2 regions of the Methylobacterium ajmalii genome follow, and region 1 is predicted to be linked to the other one. Evidence: predicted binding sites of a transcription regulator. Region 1 holds the regulator's gene; the other holds the start of a gene.
The links. Region 1 encodes LexA, which represses DNA repair genes until DNA is damaged. Its sites were predicted from a motif close to TGTTCNNNNTGTGTTCNG; they were not measured.
Positions count from the first base shown of each region.

Region 2: the regulator LexA is predicted to act here: its motif matches at 6,455-6,472, upstream of ssb (single-stranded DNA-binding protein).

Region 1 covers NZ_JAZFXT010000002.1:23,142-30,822, forward strand. The annotation lists gene V3T34_RS00355 (PAS domain-containing protein) at 1-1,005, shown strand, start outside; gene uvrB (excinuclease ABC subunit UvrB) at 1,050-3,830, shown strand; gene lexA (transcriptional repressor LexA) at 4,051-4,791, shown strand; gene V3T34_RS00370 (NCS2 family permease) at 4,928-6,283, opposite strand; gene V3T34_RS00375 (molybdopterin-dependent oxidoreductase) at 6,274-7,681, opposite strand, start outside.
Region 2 covers NZ_JAZFXT010000057.1:56,737-64,417, forward strand. The annotation lists gene V3T34_RS23170 (DUF2076 domain-containing protein) at 1-464, opposite strand, end outside; gene V3T34_RS23175 (malate synthase G) at 758-2,929, shown strand; gene V3T34_RS23180 (hypothetical protein) at 3,084-3,557, opposite strand; gene V3T34_RS23185 (TadE/TadG family type IV pilus assembly protein) at 3,728-4,177, opposite strand; gene V3T34_RS23190 (TadE/TadG family type IV pilus assembly protein) at 4,208-5,458, opposite strand; gene ssb (single-stranded DNA-binding protein) at 5,715-6,290, opposite strand; gene V3T34_RS23200 (dicarboxylate/amino acid:cation symporter) at 6,997-7,681, shown strand, end outside.

The DNA.
Region 1 (7,681 bases):
TTCGCGGATCGCGATTGGCTCCAGCTGATCGAGGCCCATGGCTTGACCGGCACCTGGACCTGGACCTTCGCCACCGACGAGCAGACCTGGTCCCCCGGGCTCTTCCGCCTGCTCGGTCTCGAGCCGGGCGCGGCGAGGCCGGCTACAGACCTGTTCTTCAACCTCGTCCATCCGGACGATCGCGCGCTCATCGAAGGCGGGGCGCAGGCGATGCGGGATGGCATCGTCACCAACTACTTCTTCCGGATAGTCCGGCCGGACGGGTCGGTTCGCGTCCTGTCCGGCCACGGCACGGTCTACTTCACCCTTGAGGGTCGACCTCGGGCGGCCGCCGGCGTGCTGATGGACGTGACCGATCCCGAGCACATGGCGGCCCTGCATCGCGAGGAGCAGCGGCGCCGCCGGATCCTGTTCGAGCAGGCGCAGACCTGGCAGCACGCCTCGCCGTACTCGGAGACGTTCCGCGTCGCGTCGCGGGAACTCCTCAGCCTCACGGGCCTGAGCCAGGAAGCGTTCCGTGCCGACTGGACCAGGGTGACGGCGCCGGACGAGCGCCGGCGCGTGAGCGAGCTGTTCGAGGAGATGATCGTCGCCGGGCGGTCCTTCACGGTCGACCAGCACCTGTGTCTCGCCGAGGGCGGGACCGGCCGGTTCCGCGGCGTCTTCGTCCCGGTGCGCGGCCCGGGCGGGGGGATCCTGTGCTGGGCCAGCGTGAATTCCCGCGTCGGCGGGCAGCGGGTGCAACCTACCGGACAGATCAGGCAGGGACTGGAGCAGGCGGTGCAGGCCCCGCACCTGCGCGCCGCCCGCGGCCTGCTCGGCTGGTCGATGGGCGACCTCGCCGGGGCGAGCGGCCTGTCGCTCTCGACCGTCCGGCGCCTGGAGGAGGGCGGCGAAGGGCCGGCGGCGAGAAGCCGCCACGCCGCCGTCGCCGCCCTGCGCCGGGCCGGCGTCGGCTTCCTGCTGGTCGAGGGCAGCACTCTGGCGGTCGCCAAGGTGCGGTGACGCGGGCTCTTTCCGGGCCCGGTGCGGCTTGCCATATCTGCCGCATGCCCGCCCCGAAGAAGCCCCGTCCGTCGACCGGCAAGGCCTCGAAGCCCGAGCTGAAGCCGCTCGATCCCTTCCTCGCCGAGCTGCTGAACCCAGCGCTGAACCGCGACCGCCTGCCCGCCGCCGCGCCGCCACCGCCGCCCGAGCCGCCGAAGCGGGGCCGCCCGCGCAAGGACGCGGCGCAGGCCAAGCCCGCGGAGGCGAAGGCTGCCGACAAGCCGGCGGCCCGCCGCGCCCGGGGCCCGGAGGCTGCAGGGCCTGACGGTTTCGGCGAGGCGCCGCAGGCCGCCTTCGCGCACGGCGCCGCGGCCGATGTCGAGCCGGCGCTCGCCGAGGCGCTCGGCCTGCGCGAGCCGGACGGCGAGGCGGTGGAGGAGCGCGGGTCGCTGGCGGCCGAGGGCGTCTCGGCGACGGTCGACGCGCTGACCAAGCTCCTCACCGAGGGCAACCCGCTGTTCAAGAACGGCGAGCTGTGGCGGCCGCACCGGCCGGAGCGGCCGCAGAAATCCGAGGGCGGCGTCCCGTTCCGGCTGAATTCCGAATTCACCCCGGCCGGTGACCAGCCCCGGGCCATCGCCGAGCTGGTGGCGGGCGTCCAGGGCCAGGAGCGCGACCAGGTGCTGCTCGGGGTCACGGGCTCGGGCAAGACCTTCACGATGGCCAAGGTCATCGAGGAGACCCAGCGCCCGGCCCTGATCCTCGCCCCCAACAAGACCCTAGCGGCGCAGCTCTACGGCGAGTTCAAGAGCTTCTTCCCCGACAACGCTGTCGAGTACTTCGTTTCGTATTACGACTATTACCAGCCCGAGGCCTACGTCGCGCGCTCCGACACCTTCATCGAGAAGGAATCGTCGATCAACGAGCAGATCGACCGGATGCGCCACTCGGCGACCCGGGCGCTCCTGGAGCGCGACGACGTCATCATCGTCGCCTCGGTGTCGTGCATCTACGGTATCGGCTCGGTCGAGACCTATACGGCGATGTCGTTCACCGTCAGCCTCGGCGAGAAGATCGAGCAGCGCCAGCTCGTCGCCGATCTAGTGGCGCTGCAGTACAAGCGCATCCAGTCCGATTTCGCCCGCGGCACCTTCCGGGTCCGCGGCGACGTGATCGAGCTGTGGCCGGCCCACTTGGAGGATCGCGGCTGGCGCATCGGCCTGTTCGGCGACGAGATCGAGGCGATCTCCGAGTTCGACCCGCTCACCGGCAAGACCCTCAACACGCTGAAGTTCGTCAAGGTCTACGCCAACAGCCACTACGTGACGCCGCGCCCGACCCTCCAGCAGGCGGTCAAGGGCATCAAGGACGAGCTGAAGTGGCGGGTCGAGGAGCTGACCCGGATGGGCCGCTTGATCGAGGCCCAGCGCCTGGAGCAGCGCTGCACCTTCGACCTTGAGATGATCGAGGCCACGGGCGCCTGCAACGGCATCGAGAACTATTCGCGCTACCTCACCGGCCGCAAGCCCGGCGAGCCGCCGCCGACCCTGTTCGAGTACCTGCCCGACAACGCGCTGGTCTTCACCGACGAGAGCCACGTCACGGTCTCGCAGATCGGCGGCATGTACCGGGGCGACTTCCGCCGCAAGGCGACGCTGGCCGAGTACGGCTTCCGCCTGCCCTCCTGCCTCGACAACCGTCCGCTGCGGTTCGAGGAATGGGACGCGATGCGCCCGCAATCGATCCACGTCTCGGCGACGCCGGCGAAGTGGGAGCTGGAGCAGACCGGCGGCGTCTTTGCCGAGCAGGTCATCCGCCCGACCGGCCTCGTCGACCCGGTCATCGAGGTGCGCCCGGCCCGCTCCCAGGTCGACGACCTGCTTGGCGAGGTCAAGGAGGTGGCGGCCGCCGGCTACCGCACGCTGGTGACGACGCTCACCAAGCGCATGGCCGAGGACCTGACCGAGTACCTGCACGAGAACGGCGTGCGGGTGCGCTACATGCACTCCGACATCGACACCCTGGAGCGGATCGAGATCATCCGCGACCTGCGGCTCGGCGCCTTCGACGTCTTGATCGGCATCAACCTCCTGCGCGAGGGCCTCGATATCCCGGAATGCGCCCTCGTCGGCATCCTCGACGCCGACAAGGAAGGCTTCCTGCGCTCCGAGACCTCGCTGATCCAGACCATCGGGCGGGCCGCCCGCAACGCGGACGCCCGCTGCATCCTCTACGCCGACCACATCACCGGCTCGATGGAGCGGGCGATGGCCGAGACCGAGCGCCGGCGCAAGAAGCAGCTCGCCTACAACGAGGAGCACGGCATCACGCCCCAGAGCGTGAAGCGCAACATCTCGGACATCCTGGAGAGCGTCTACGAGCGCGACCACGTCCAGGTCGATACGGGGCTCGCCAAGTCCGCCGTCACGGTCGGCCACAACCTCAAGGCGGTGATGGCCGACCTCGAGAAGCGGATGCGGACGGCCGCCGCGGACCTCGACTTCGAGGAGGCGGCGCGCCTGCGCGACGAGCTCAAGCGTCTCCAGGCGACCGAGCTCGCCATCGCCGACGACCCGATGGCGGCCCAGGCCGACGTCGAGCGCGACGCCGGCCGCTTCGGCGCCAAGCGCAAGCGGCGCGGCCCCGAGCCCCTGGGATACGGCCCCGGCGGCAAGGGCACCTCCGACGAGGGCACCCGCATCCGCCAGCCCGACCTCGACGACATGGGCCCGGGCACCGACCGCGAGGTGCCCTTCTCCTACGCCGAGCGCCCCACCGGCCGCTCGACGCAAGGCTTTCCGGGCCAGAAGCCCAAATACAAGGGCCGCAAGGGGCGGGGCTGACACCCGTCCGACGGGCCGGCGCGGCGGACAGTCCCGCGCCGGTCGAATTCCGGGAGGGGCCTGCCTCATCGTACGATCGACCCGCGACATCCCCGTCTATCACCCCGGTTGCTGCGGCCGTGCGCCGCTTTTTCGAAGCCGCTTGCGGAACACTTGCGGAACGCTTACCATGTTCGCGATTTGTTTCCGGAGCGCGGCAGCGCGGGGATGAGAGTGTCACATGCTCACGCGTAAGCAGTTGGACCTGCTCCGCTTCATTCAGCAGAGAATGCGCGAGACGGGCGTCCCCCCGTCCTTCGACGAGATGAAGGACGCCCTCGATCTCAAGTCGAAATCGGGCATCCACCGCCTGATCACCGCCCTGGAGGAGCGCGGCTTCCTGCGCCGCCTGCCGAACCGGGCCCGGGCGATCGAGGTGATCCGCATCCCCGAGACTGTGACGGGGCCGGCGACGGCTCCCGCGGCCGGGGCCGAGGTGGTGCGGTTCAACCCGAGCGTCGTCGAGGGCGGGCGCGCTCACGAGCCCAAGCGGCCCGCCGGCATCCCCGCCATGGCGACGGCCTCGGACGAGAACGGCCAGTCGGTCAGCGTGCCGGTGATGGGCCGGATCGCCGCCGGTACGCCGATCTCGGCGATCCAGAGCCAGAGCCGCACGGTGGCGATGTCGCCGGACTTCCTCGCCAGCGGCGAGCACTACGCCCTGGAGGTGCGCGGCGACTCGATGATCGAGGCCGGCATCCTCGACGGCGACCTCGTGGTGATCCGCCGCCAGGAGACCGCCAATACTGGCGACATCATCGTGGCCCTGATCGACGACGAGGAGGCGACCCTGAAGCGCCTGCGCCGCCGCGGCTCGTCGATCGCGTTGGAGGCTGCCAACCCGGCCTACGAGACCCGGGTGCTCGGGCCGGACCGGGTGCGGATCCAGGGCCGGCTGGTGAGCCTGGTTCGGAAGTACTGAGGCGGCGCTTCGTCTTCACGAAAAGGCGCGAGTTTCCCCTCTCCCCGCCCGCGGGGAGAGGGGAGAGCCCGCGCGCTACACCTTGCCCGGGCAGCCCTGCCGCGGAGGGGGGGAGGGTTGAGGACGGCAGCGCCCGTCAGTGCGCACTCCCCGTCGCCACGAACTTGAACAGGAACACGCCCGCGATCACCCACACCACCGGCTTCACCTCCCGGAAGCGGCCGGTGAGCAGCTTGATCACCGCATAGGTGATGAAGCCGAAGGCGACGCCGTTGGCGATCGAGTAGGTGAAGGGCATCAGGAGCGCCGTCACGCAGGCCGGCAGCACCTCGGTCAGGTCGTCCCAGTCGAGATCGACCAGCTCGTGCAGCATCAGGCAGGCGACGTAGAACAGAGCCGGAGCCGTGGCGTAGGCCGGGACCGAGCCGGCGAGCGGCGCGAAGAACAGGCAGGCCAGGAACAGGACCGCCACCGTCGCCGCGGTGAGCCCGGTGCGCCCGCCCTCCTCGACGCCCGACGCGCTCTCCAGATAGGCCGTGGTGCTCGACGTGCCGAGGAGCGAGCCGACGAAGATCGACGAGGAATCGGCCATCAGCGCCTTGTCGAGGCGCTCCATCTTTCCCTGCGTGAGGAGTCCCGCCCGGTTGGCGACGCCCATCAGCGTACCGGTGGCGTCGAACAATTCGACGAGGAAGAACACCAGGATCACGTTGAGCAGGCCGCCCGACAGCGCGCCGGTGATGTCGAGGGCGAACAGCGTCGGGGCGATCGAGGGCGGCAGCGAGGCGACACCCTGGAAGGTGTTGTCGGCGACGACGAAGCTCAACGCCGTGACGGTCAGGATGCCGGCGAGCAGCGCGCCGCGCACCTTGCGCACGGAGAGCACCGCGACGATCAGGAAGCCCAGTACCGCCAGCACCGCGCTCGGCTTGTGCAGGTCGCCGAGGGTGACGAAGGTCGCCGGGCTCGCCGCCACCACGCCGGCGCTCTTCAGCGCGATGATCGCCAGGAACAGCCCGATGCCGACCGTGATGGCGATGCGCATCGACCGGGGGATGCCCTCGACGATGATCCGGCGCAAACCCGTCAGCGTGACGACCATGAAGAGCAGGCCGGAGATGAACACCGCGCCGAGCGCCGCCTGCCAGGTGTAGCCCATCTGGAGCACCACCACGTAGGCGAAGTAGGCGTTGAGCCCCATGCCCGGCGCCAGCGCGATCGGGTAGTTGGCATAGAACGCCATCACCAGCGAGCCGATCGCCGCGACGAGGCAGGTCGCGACGAACACCGCCCCCTTCGGCATCCCGGCATCGCCCAGGATGTTGGGGTTGACGAAGATGATATAGGCCATCGTCAGGAAGGTGGTCAGCCCGGCGAGCAATTCCGTGCGCACGGTGGTGCCGTGGGCCGAGAGCGCGAAGGTGCGCTCCAGGAACCCGCTTCGGGAGGAACCGCCCGGCCCGGTCAGGCCGTCGTCGCGCTTCAGGTCCATCGCTTCTCCTCGCCGCTCTGGGTCGTGGTGCCGATCTGCCGGTAGATCCGGTCGGGTGTGAACGGCGTGGCGGTCAGCCGTGCGCCGGTCGCGTCCCGGATGGCGTTGGCGAGCGCCGCCGCCACGGGGTTGAACGGGCTCTCGCTCATCGACTTGGCGCCGAGCGGCCCGATGCCGTCATGGGTGTCGGCGAAGATCACCTCGGTGCGGGGCACGTCGGCGATCGCCGGGATGTGGTAGGTGCGGAAGGTCGGGGTCGCGACCCGGCCCTCGGCGTCGATCGCCAGGTCCTCGTACAGCGCGGCGCCGAGCGCCTGGGCGACGCCGCCCTCGATCTGGCCGCGGCACTGGACCGGGTTCATCACCCGCCCGGCATCGGCGGCGTGGACGCTTCGCAGGAGGCGCACCTCGCCGGTCTCGGGCCGCACCGCGACCTGGAAGCCCTGGACGTTGAACGCCACCGAGCGCGGGCTGCCGTCGGCATGCCCCACGGCCTCCGCGGGGCCGAGATCGGCCAGGGGTATCCGGGCCTCTCCCGCGATGACCGCATCGCCGTCGAGCCGGCATGCGGCGGGATCGAGCCCGAGCCGGGCGGCGGCGCGCCCCCGCAGCAGCGCGGCCAGGCTGTCCGCGGCGCGCCACGTTGCCTGGCCGGCGACCACGATGCCGGTGCTGCCATAGGCGCCGGTATCGTGGCTCACCGCGTCCGTGTCGCCCTGGCGCAGGACGATGCGGTCCGGCGTGGTGGCGAGAACCTCCGCGGCGATCTGGCCGTGCACCGTCGAGGTGCCGTTGCCGAACTCCACCGTGCCGACGCGCAGGACGTAGCGCCCGTCCTCGAGCGCGATCCGCGCCTCGGCGAAGTGGCCCCGCGGCGGGATGGTGTCGATCATGGACAGCGCCATGCCCGATCCCGTGCGCCAGCCCGGCGGCGCCGGAGGCGGGGGCAAGGCCAGGGCCTCCGCGACCCGGTCGAGGCACTGGTCGAGGCCGTAGCTGCCGTACTGCACGTCGTGCGGCTCCAGGCTCGTCGAGACCATCGGGTCGCCGGGGCGGACGACGTTGCGGCGCCGCAGCTCGAACGGATCGAGGTCGAGCGCCCGGGCGAGCTCGTCCATGGCGGATTCGACCGCGAAGATGGTCTGGCTCAGGCCGTAGCCGCGGAAGGCGCCGGCCGGCAGGGTATGGGTGTGGACGGAATAGCCGTCGACCCGCTTGTTGGCGCAGCGATAGACCGCGATCACCTCGTTGCAGCCGTGGTGCAGCACGCCGCCGGCATGGTTGCCGTAGGCGCCGGTATTCGACAGCACCTGGAGGTCGATCGCCGTCAGGGTGCCGTCGGCGCGCGCCCCGAGGCGCACCCGCACCCGCATCGGGTGGCGGGTGGTGGTGGCGGTG
Region 2 (7,681 bases), on a different contig from region 1:
GCCCGCTGCGGTGCCGCCTGCTGGCCGGCCCAGGGGCCGCCCTGCTGGGGCGCGTAGCCGGGCGGGGGACCGCCGTAGCCCGGCTGCTGCTGGCCATAGCCGGGCTGTTGCTGGCCGTAGCCGCCGCCCTGGTTGCCCCAGGCGCCGCCGCGCGGGGGCTGCTGCTGCGGCTCGGGCCGCGAGCCGCCGCCGAAGATGCTCGAGAAGAAGCCGCCGCCCCCGCCCTGGCTCGCGCCCTGGCCGCCGCGCTGGGCCTCGGCCCGGGCCTGCTCGAGCTGCTGGTTGAGGCTCTTGATCGCCTCCTCCTGCACGTAGACGAGCTGCGCCATCGCGTAGGGGGCGTAGGGCTGGGCGCGGATCTTGTCGGCGATGAAGCGCTCCGCGTCGGCATCGCGGGGCTGCTGCGCGGCCTGCTCCAGTCGCTGGAATATGCCGTTGATGACGTCGCGTTCTTCGCTGTTCATGGAGCCGTACTCCTTCGGTTGCCGTTGGGCGGACCCGGCCCGGCGCCCACGAGATGGGAGGGGGACGGGCGTTTGTCACGGGGAGACAACGCCCGAGCGGGGCGTTTTCGCTCACCTCCTGCATTACGTTTTCGTCACCCCGTCTCATCCCGTCGCGGCCCGTCCGTTTCGCCGCTCCCATTCGCCGCTCCTGCTGTGAGGCCCTCATGCGGGCCCCCGACTTTCTGCCATCCCCATCGCCTGTTAAGGGGGACCGGGACGCGGCACGTGCGGTTGCCCGCGGGAGGAACATGATGGATCGCAAGACGATCGGTGGCCTATCGGTCGCCCGGGTGCTGCACGACTTCGTGGTCGAGGAGGCCCTGCCGGGCACGGGGGTCGCCCCCGACGCGTTCTGGAACGGGCTCGCGGCCCTCGTGCGCGACCTCGCGCCCCGCAACCGCGCCCTGCTCGCGACCCGCGACGCCCTGCAGGAGAAGATCGACGCCTGGCACCGCGACCGCGCCGGCAAGCCGGTGGACGAGGCGGCCTACAAGGCCTTCCTCGCCGAGATCGGCTACCTCCTGCCCGATCCCGGCCCGGTCCAGGTGCGCACCGACGACGTCGACGACGAGATCGCCGCGATCGCCGGCCCGCAGCTCGTGGTGCCGACCTCGAACGCCCGCTACGCGCTGAACGCCGCCAATGCCCGCTGGGGCTCGCTCTACGACGCGTTCTACGGCACCGACGCGGTGTCGGAGGAGGGCGGCGCGACCCGGGGCGGGGGCTACAACCGCACCCGCGGCGCCCGCGTCGTGGCCCGCGCCCGCGCCTTCCTCGACCGCACCGTGCCGCTCGCCGGCGGCCGCCACGCCGACGTGGTGACCTACGCGGTCGAGGGCGGCCAGCTCGTCGGCAACATGAACACCGGCGACACCATCCCGCTCGCCCGGCCCGACGCCTTCGCGGGCTATCGCGGCAGGGCCAGCTCGCCCAACGCGCTGCTCCTGCGCCACAACGGCCTGCACGTCGAGATCGTGCTGGACCGCACCCACCGGATCGGCCGCTTCGACGCCTCGGGCGTCGCCGACATCCTGGTCGAGTCCGCGGTCTCGACGATCATGGACCTCGAGGATTCGGTCGCGGCGGTCGATGCCGACGACAAGGTCGTGGTCTACCGCAACTGGCTCGGCCTGATGAACGGTACCCTCGCGGCGCCGGTCGAGAAGGACGGCAAGCGCTTCGAGCGCAAGCTCAACCCCGACCGGACCTACACCGCGCCCGACGGCGCGGGCGAGGTCAGCGTGCCGGGCCGCTCCCTGATGCTGGTGCGCAACGTCGGCCACCACATGTTCACCGACGCGGTGCTCGACGAGTCCGGCGCCGAGGTGCCGGAGGGGATGCTCGACGCCGCCGTGACCGCCCTGATCGCGATCCACGACCTCAAGAGCACGGGCCTGCGCAACAGCCGCCGCGGCTCGGTCTACATCGTCAAGCCGAAGATGCACGGGCCCGAAGAGGTCGCCTTCGCGGTCGAGCTGTTCACCCGCGTCGAGGCGATGCTGGGCCTGAAGCCCAACACGCTCAAGATGGGCATCATGGACGAGGAGCGCCGCACCACGGTCAACCTCGCCGCCTGCATCAAGGCGGCCTCCGAGCGGGTGGTGTTCATCAACACCGGCTTCCTCGACCGCACCGGCGACGAGATCCACACCTCGATGGAGGCCGGCCCGGTCATCCGCAAGAACGACATGAAGGGCACGCCCTGGATCAAGGGCTACGAGGAGAACAACGTCGATGTCGGCCTCGCCTGCGGCCTGCTCGGCCGGGCGCAGATCGGCAAGGGCATGTGGGCGGCGCCCGACGCGATGGCCGACATGCTGATGCAGAAGGGCGCCCACCCGAAGGCCGGCGCCTCGACCGCCTGGGTGCCCTCGCCGACCGCCGCCACGCTCCACGCGCTGCACTACCACGAGACCGACGTGAAGGCCCGCCAGCAGGAGCTGGCGCGCCGGCCGCGCTCGGCGATCGACGAGATCCTGCAGGTCCCGCTCGCCCGCTCGAACTTCGCCCCCGACGACGTGCAGCAGGAGATCGACAACAACGTGCAGAGCATCCTGGGGTATGTCGTGCGCTGGATCGACCAGGGCGTCGGCTGCTCCAAGGTGCCGGACATCCACGACGTGGCCCTCATGGAAGACCGCGCCACCCTGCGGATCTCGTCCCAGCACATCGCCAACTGGCTGCACCACGGCGTGGTGTCGCAAGAGCAGGTGATGGAGACGATGAAGCGCATGGCCAAGGTCGTGGACCGCCAGAACGCCGGCGATCCGCTCTATCGTCCGATGGCGCCGGGCTTCGACGGTCCCGCCTTCCAGGCCGCCTGCGACCTGGTGTTCAAGGGCCGTATCCAGCCCAACGGCTACACCGAGTACGTGCTGCACGCCCGGCGCCGCGAGGCCAAGGCCGCGGGCGCGCCGGCCTGAAGGCGCGAGAGGGGAGGGCGCCCGCCGCGGCAGGCGGGGGCGCCCGATCGCGGGTTCCGGGCCGGCGGGCGTTTCCGCCGTCCCGTTCCCGGGGACTCGTCGGCGACACCTTTCCCGGGCGACGTCCGGCAGGGCCCCGGGTCCGGAGGGCCCGTCAGCAGACCGCGTTCGCGTTCGTCATCACGTCGATGGCGTAGCCGCGGTAGGAGACGCCCGACGGGCTGATGTAGGTCTTCACGAATCCCGGCAGCACGGAATTGTAGGTGCTGCTGATGATGACGGCGGCGCCGATGTCGCCGTCCCGCATGATATTGCCGGCGGAGGCGAGTACGTCGGCATCCGTCAGGGCGGTGCGCGTGCCCGAGCAGACCTTGACGGACCCGGCGCTCTTCTGGAGCATGAACATGTCGATCGTCGCGCTCGGATAGCGCACGAAGGTGTTGGCCCGGCGCTTGATGTAGGCGTCGATCATGTCCGACATGCAGCTCGAGTTCTGGCAGGTGGACATCGCCCGCGCGATCACCACCGAGGCCCGGTCGACGTCCCGCTTCGTGTTGACCATGAAGACGATGTCGTGCGTTCCCATGAACATCAGCAGCGCCAGGCTGCTGATGACGGCGAACTCCACCGACGCCGTCCCACGGCTGCCCCGCACGAACCCGCACAGGCCGATCGCCAGTCCGTGTAGCCTAACTCCCCGGGCCGCGCCCCATCGCGTTGCGATCGGGCGCGGCTCCGGGTGATCGACATCGCTGCACGATCCGAGACGAACCGGGATCCGCTTCGCCGGACGATGCTCTAGCGCCGAAAGACCACCGATTCCCGTGCGACCAGCTGCGGGACGAGCGGCACGAGGCGCGGGGCCGCCATCGCCGCGCGCAGCACGATGACGTCCTGGCTCGCGCCGGTGTCGAAGCTGGTCCCGGTGATCGCGGTCGACGCCGTCGGAACGTCGGGAAGCTTCATCGCCTCGATCGTGATGCCGCTGGTCTGGTTCAGGCAGCTCTGGGTGAAGGCGATCCTGGCGCAGATCTTGGCCTTGTAGCCCGGCTTGTCCCGGGCCAGGAGCTCCGCCTCCGGCTCCGAGGCCGACTGATACAGCGCGTCGCTGATCGTCTGCTGGAGGTAGCAGTAGATCACGAATTGCAGCAAGCCGAGCACGAGCATCAGCAGCGGAAAGGCGATCAGGGCGAACTCGACCGCCGTCGCGCCCGACCGGCATCTCAGCATCCTGGCTGTGTGGGGCATCGCAGGCTCGGGAGAAGCGGGGTGGCCACGTCAAGGGCATGAGTTCTGGCAAAAGCGCAGATAGTCGATCAGCCCGCCGAAGCTGTCGTCGAGCCCGGCCGCACGCCAGGAGATCCGATAATCCTGCTGCTTGGTGACGCTGAACTTGTAGCTCCTCTCGATCCAGGTCTTCGACCAGATGCAGACGTCGGCCATGTATTGCTTGACATAGGCCGGATCGGTGGTGGCGGTCAGGGCTTGATCGTCCGACTTGTAGCCGCTCGCTTTCGGCTCGACCCAGAGCTCGATGCGCCGCGTCTGCCCGTCGAGGGCGACCGTGCTCGTGCCGGCCGCGTTCCTGGCCACGTCGCCGTCGCGCGTCAGGCCGTCGGTGTCCTTCGGGTTCGAGCAGATGATCGCGTCGTTCGGGTACTGGTACGCCCCGACGTTCTTGCGCGCCGTGTAGACGTAGCGGACCTCGTAGGTGCCGACCGCGAGGTTGAAGATCATGTTGATCGACGAGTTCGTCGTGTTGTTGCCGCGCGTACAGGCATTCTGCTGGGCCGTGGTGCGGGTGCCGACCTGGTTGCTGCAGTCGCTGTCGAGCTCGGCGAAGGACTTGCCGTACTGGACGCCGTCGCCGGTCGTGATCGCCGAGAGCTGGTCGACCTCGACGCCGGCATTCGTCGTTCCCCAGGACTTCCCCTGGCAGATCGAGCTGGCGCAGTTCGCCTGCGACATCGTGCCGAACACCGCCCAGCCGCCGACCAGCTGCGAGGCATAGCCCTCGAAAGACTCGGACATCATCATCGTCGGCGGGCCGGACGAGGATGCCGCCTGGACGTTGCAGTCGCGCGTCACCGAGAAGTCGACGCTGTCCTTGTTGAGGAACTTCTTGAAGAACAGCCCGACGCTGCCGGTCGCCACGACGTGGATGTTGCCCGGGCGGACGCTCAGCGGCGGCGTGGTGAGCACCGCGGAGGATACCGTCGGTGTCGCGGTGATCCGGGCGGTCGCGGCCAGGCCCCGCTCCGACCGGTTCTTGTCGGCGTAGGACTGGACCGTCGCGTCGTAGCCGCTCGGCATGCTCAGGCCGCTCAAGCTCTCGACGTAGACCTCGGCCTGCCGGCAACTCAGGTCGGTCGCGGAGATCAGCCTCTGCTTGTACTCGACCGCGCGCGAGATCTCGATGCTGCCGCCGATGCCCACCATGAGGATCGGCAGCAGGATGCCGAACAGGACGGTGGTGATGCCCCTCCGGTCGCCGATGAATGCATGGCGTCTCGTGGACTCGAAACGCATCCTTGTCTCCGCGGGTCGTTCGATCAAGACGCCGCAGGACTGTCTTCCCAAATTATTTAACAAGTATTAATTCGGTATTAGAGCTTGCGCTTGTACCGAGATTATTGATTCTCGGTTGTTTCAGCGGACGTCGTCCTGTCGAGCCTTGCCCGGAACGGCGCAGCGCCCGGCCATGTCGTGGCCGGGCGCTGCTCCAGGTTCTCGATCGTGCGGTGATTTTTTCGACGAGCCTGGATCCGCCTCGTCGAAAAGTGCTCTAGAACGGGATGTCGTCGTCCAGGTCGTCGTAGCGCTTCTGGTTGCCGCCGCCGGATGCGGGGGCGGGGCGCCGCTCTCCGCCGCCGGACGACGAGCGCCCGCCGGAGCTGCGGCCGCCGCCACTGCCGCCACCGCCGCCGCCGTAGTCGCCGCCGCGGCTGATCTGGCCGCCGCCCATGTCGTCGGCGCCCATCTCGCCCATGCCGCCCTCGGCCCCGCCGCCGCGGCCGTCCAGGATGGTCAGCTCGCCGCGGAAGCGCTGCAGCACGATCTCGGTCGTGTACTTCTCGACGCCGGACTGGTCCTGCCACTTGCGGGTCTGGAGCTGGCCTTCGACGTAGACCTTCGAGCCCTTGCGCAGGTACTGCTCGGCGACGCGGGCCAGGTTCTCGTTGTAGATCACGACCGAGTGCCACTCGGTCTTTTCCTTGCGCTCGCCGCTCGCCTTGTCCTTCCAGGACTCGGACGTGGCCAGGCGCAGGTTCACCACCGGATCGCCGGAGGCCAGCCGGCGGGTCTCGGGGTCGCGCCCGAGATTGCCCACCAGGATCACCTTGTTCACGCTGCCCGCCATTCCGCTCTCCTCTCGTTCCATCTCACTCGGGCGTTCGCTTCGGCGCAGGCCCGCCCGACGCCGCGGACCACCGCATCGGTCCTGCGAGTTGGGCCGAACCTGCCGGGCCCGGCAAGGGGAGGGGGCGCCTTGTGCCCGAAACACACATCGCCGAGGCCGGATCGTGTTCTACATTTGTTCGTAGGATGAGGCAAGCGCCGCCGGTGCGGCCCGATGGGCGGCCTGCACGACGAGAGCGCGGTCGGGACAATCATCCGTCCTGTCCGGTCGGTGCCGTGAAGTCGTTCATGCGCGCACGCGGTGCGTCGCCCGCCCGCAGGCTTTGCTGCCGCAAGGTTCCGCCTCGTCGCGAGCAAGCCGCGTCCCGGCTCCGATCCCGCTACGGCCGGCTGCCAGTGTGTCGGGCAAGTCTCGGCTGACGTAAATTTTAGCCGGGTCGGGATTGCCAGCACGCTGAACTCGTGGCGGAGTGCCGAAACATGCCGCGAGGGCGTTGACGTCGCTACTCCCACGCTGCATGCCGCGCCACCGGTCCCAGGGCCGGCAGGACGACCGCCGGAGACGTCCGCGGGTGTCCGTCGATGAACGAGCGGGCCGGACCGTCGGTGGGTTCCGGCCGTCGAACGTATCCCGGTTGAATATGCGGCGAAGGTCGCACCGCGACGGCCGACCTGAAGGCGGCCGGCACCGTGGGGAGAGAACGAACATGCAGCACGCCACGCCGTCCGCGACGGCTCCGGGCTCGTCGCAGCCCTGGTACAAGGTCCTCTACATCCAGGTTCTGATCGCCATCGCGCTCGGCGTCCTGCTCGGCTACGTCGCCCCCGACGCCGCCAAGGCGATGAAGTGGCTCGGCGACGCCTTCATCGCGCTCATCAAGATGATGATCGCGCCGATCATCTTCTGCACCATCGTGCACGGCATCGCGTCGATCGGCGACCTCAAGAAGGTCGGCCGCGTCGGCCTCAAGGCGCTGATCTACTTCGAGGTGGTGTCCTCGCTCGCCCTCGTCATCGGCGTGATCGTCGGCGAGATCGTGCAGCCGGGCGCCGGCTTCGGCGCCACGGCCGAGCAGCTCGACGCCAAGGCGGTGGCCGGCTACGTCAGCAAGGCGCAGGCCGATTCCACGGTCGCCCACATCATGGCGATCATCCCCAAGAGCTACTTCGACGCCTTCGCGGGCGGCGACCTCCTGCAGATCCTGCTGATCTCGGTGCTGACCGGCGTCGTCATCACGGGCCTGGGCGAGCGCGGCAAGCCGGCGATCCACGCCATCGAGGCGGCGGGCGAGATCTTCTTCCGCATCATCGGCATGATCGTGAAGCTCGCGCCGATCGGCGCCTTCGGCGCCATGGCCTACACGATCGGCCAGTACGGCATCGGCAAGCTCG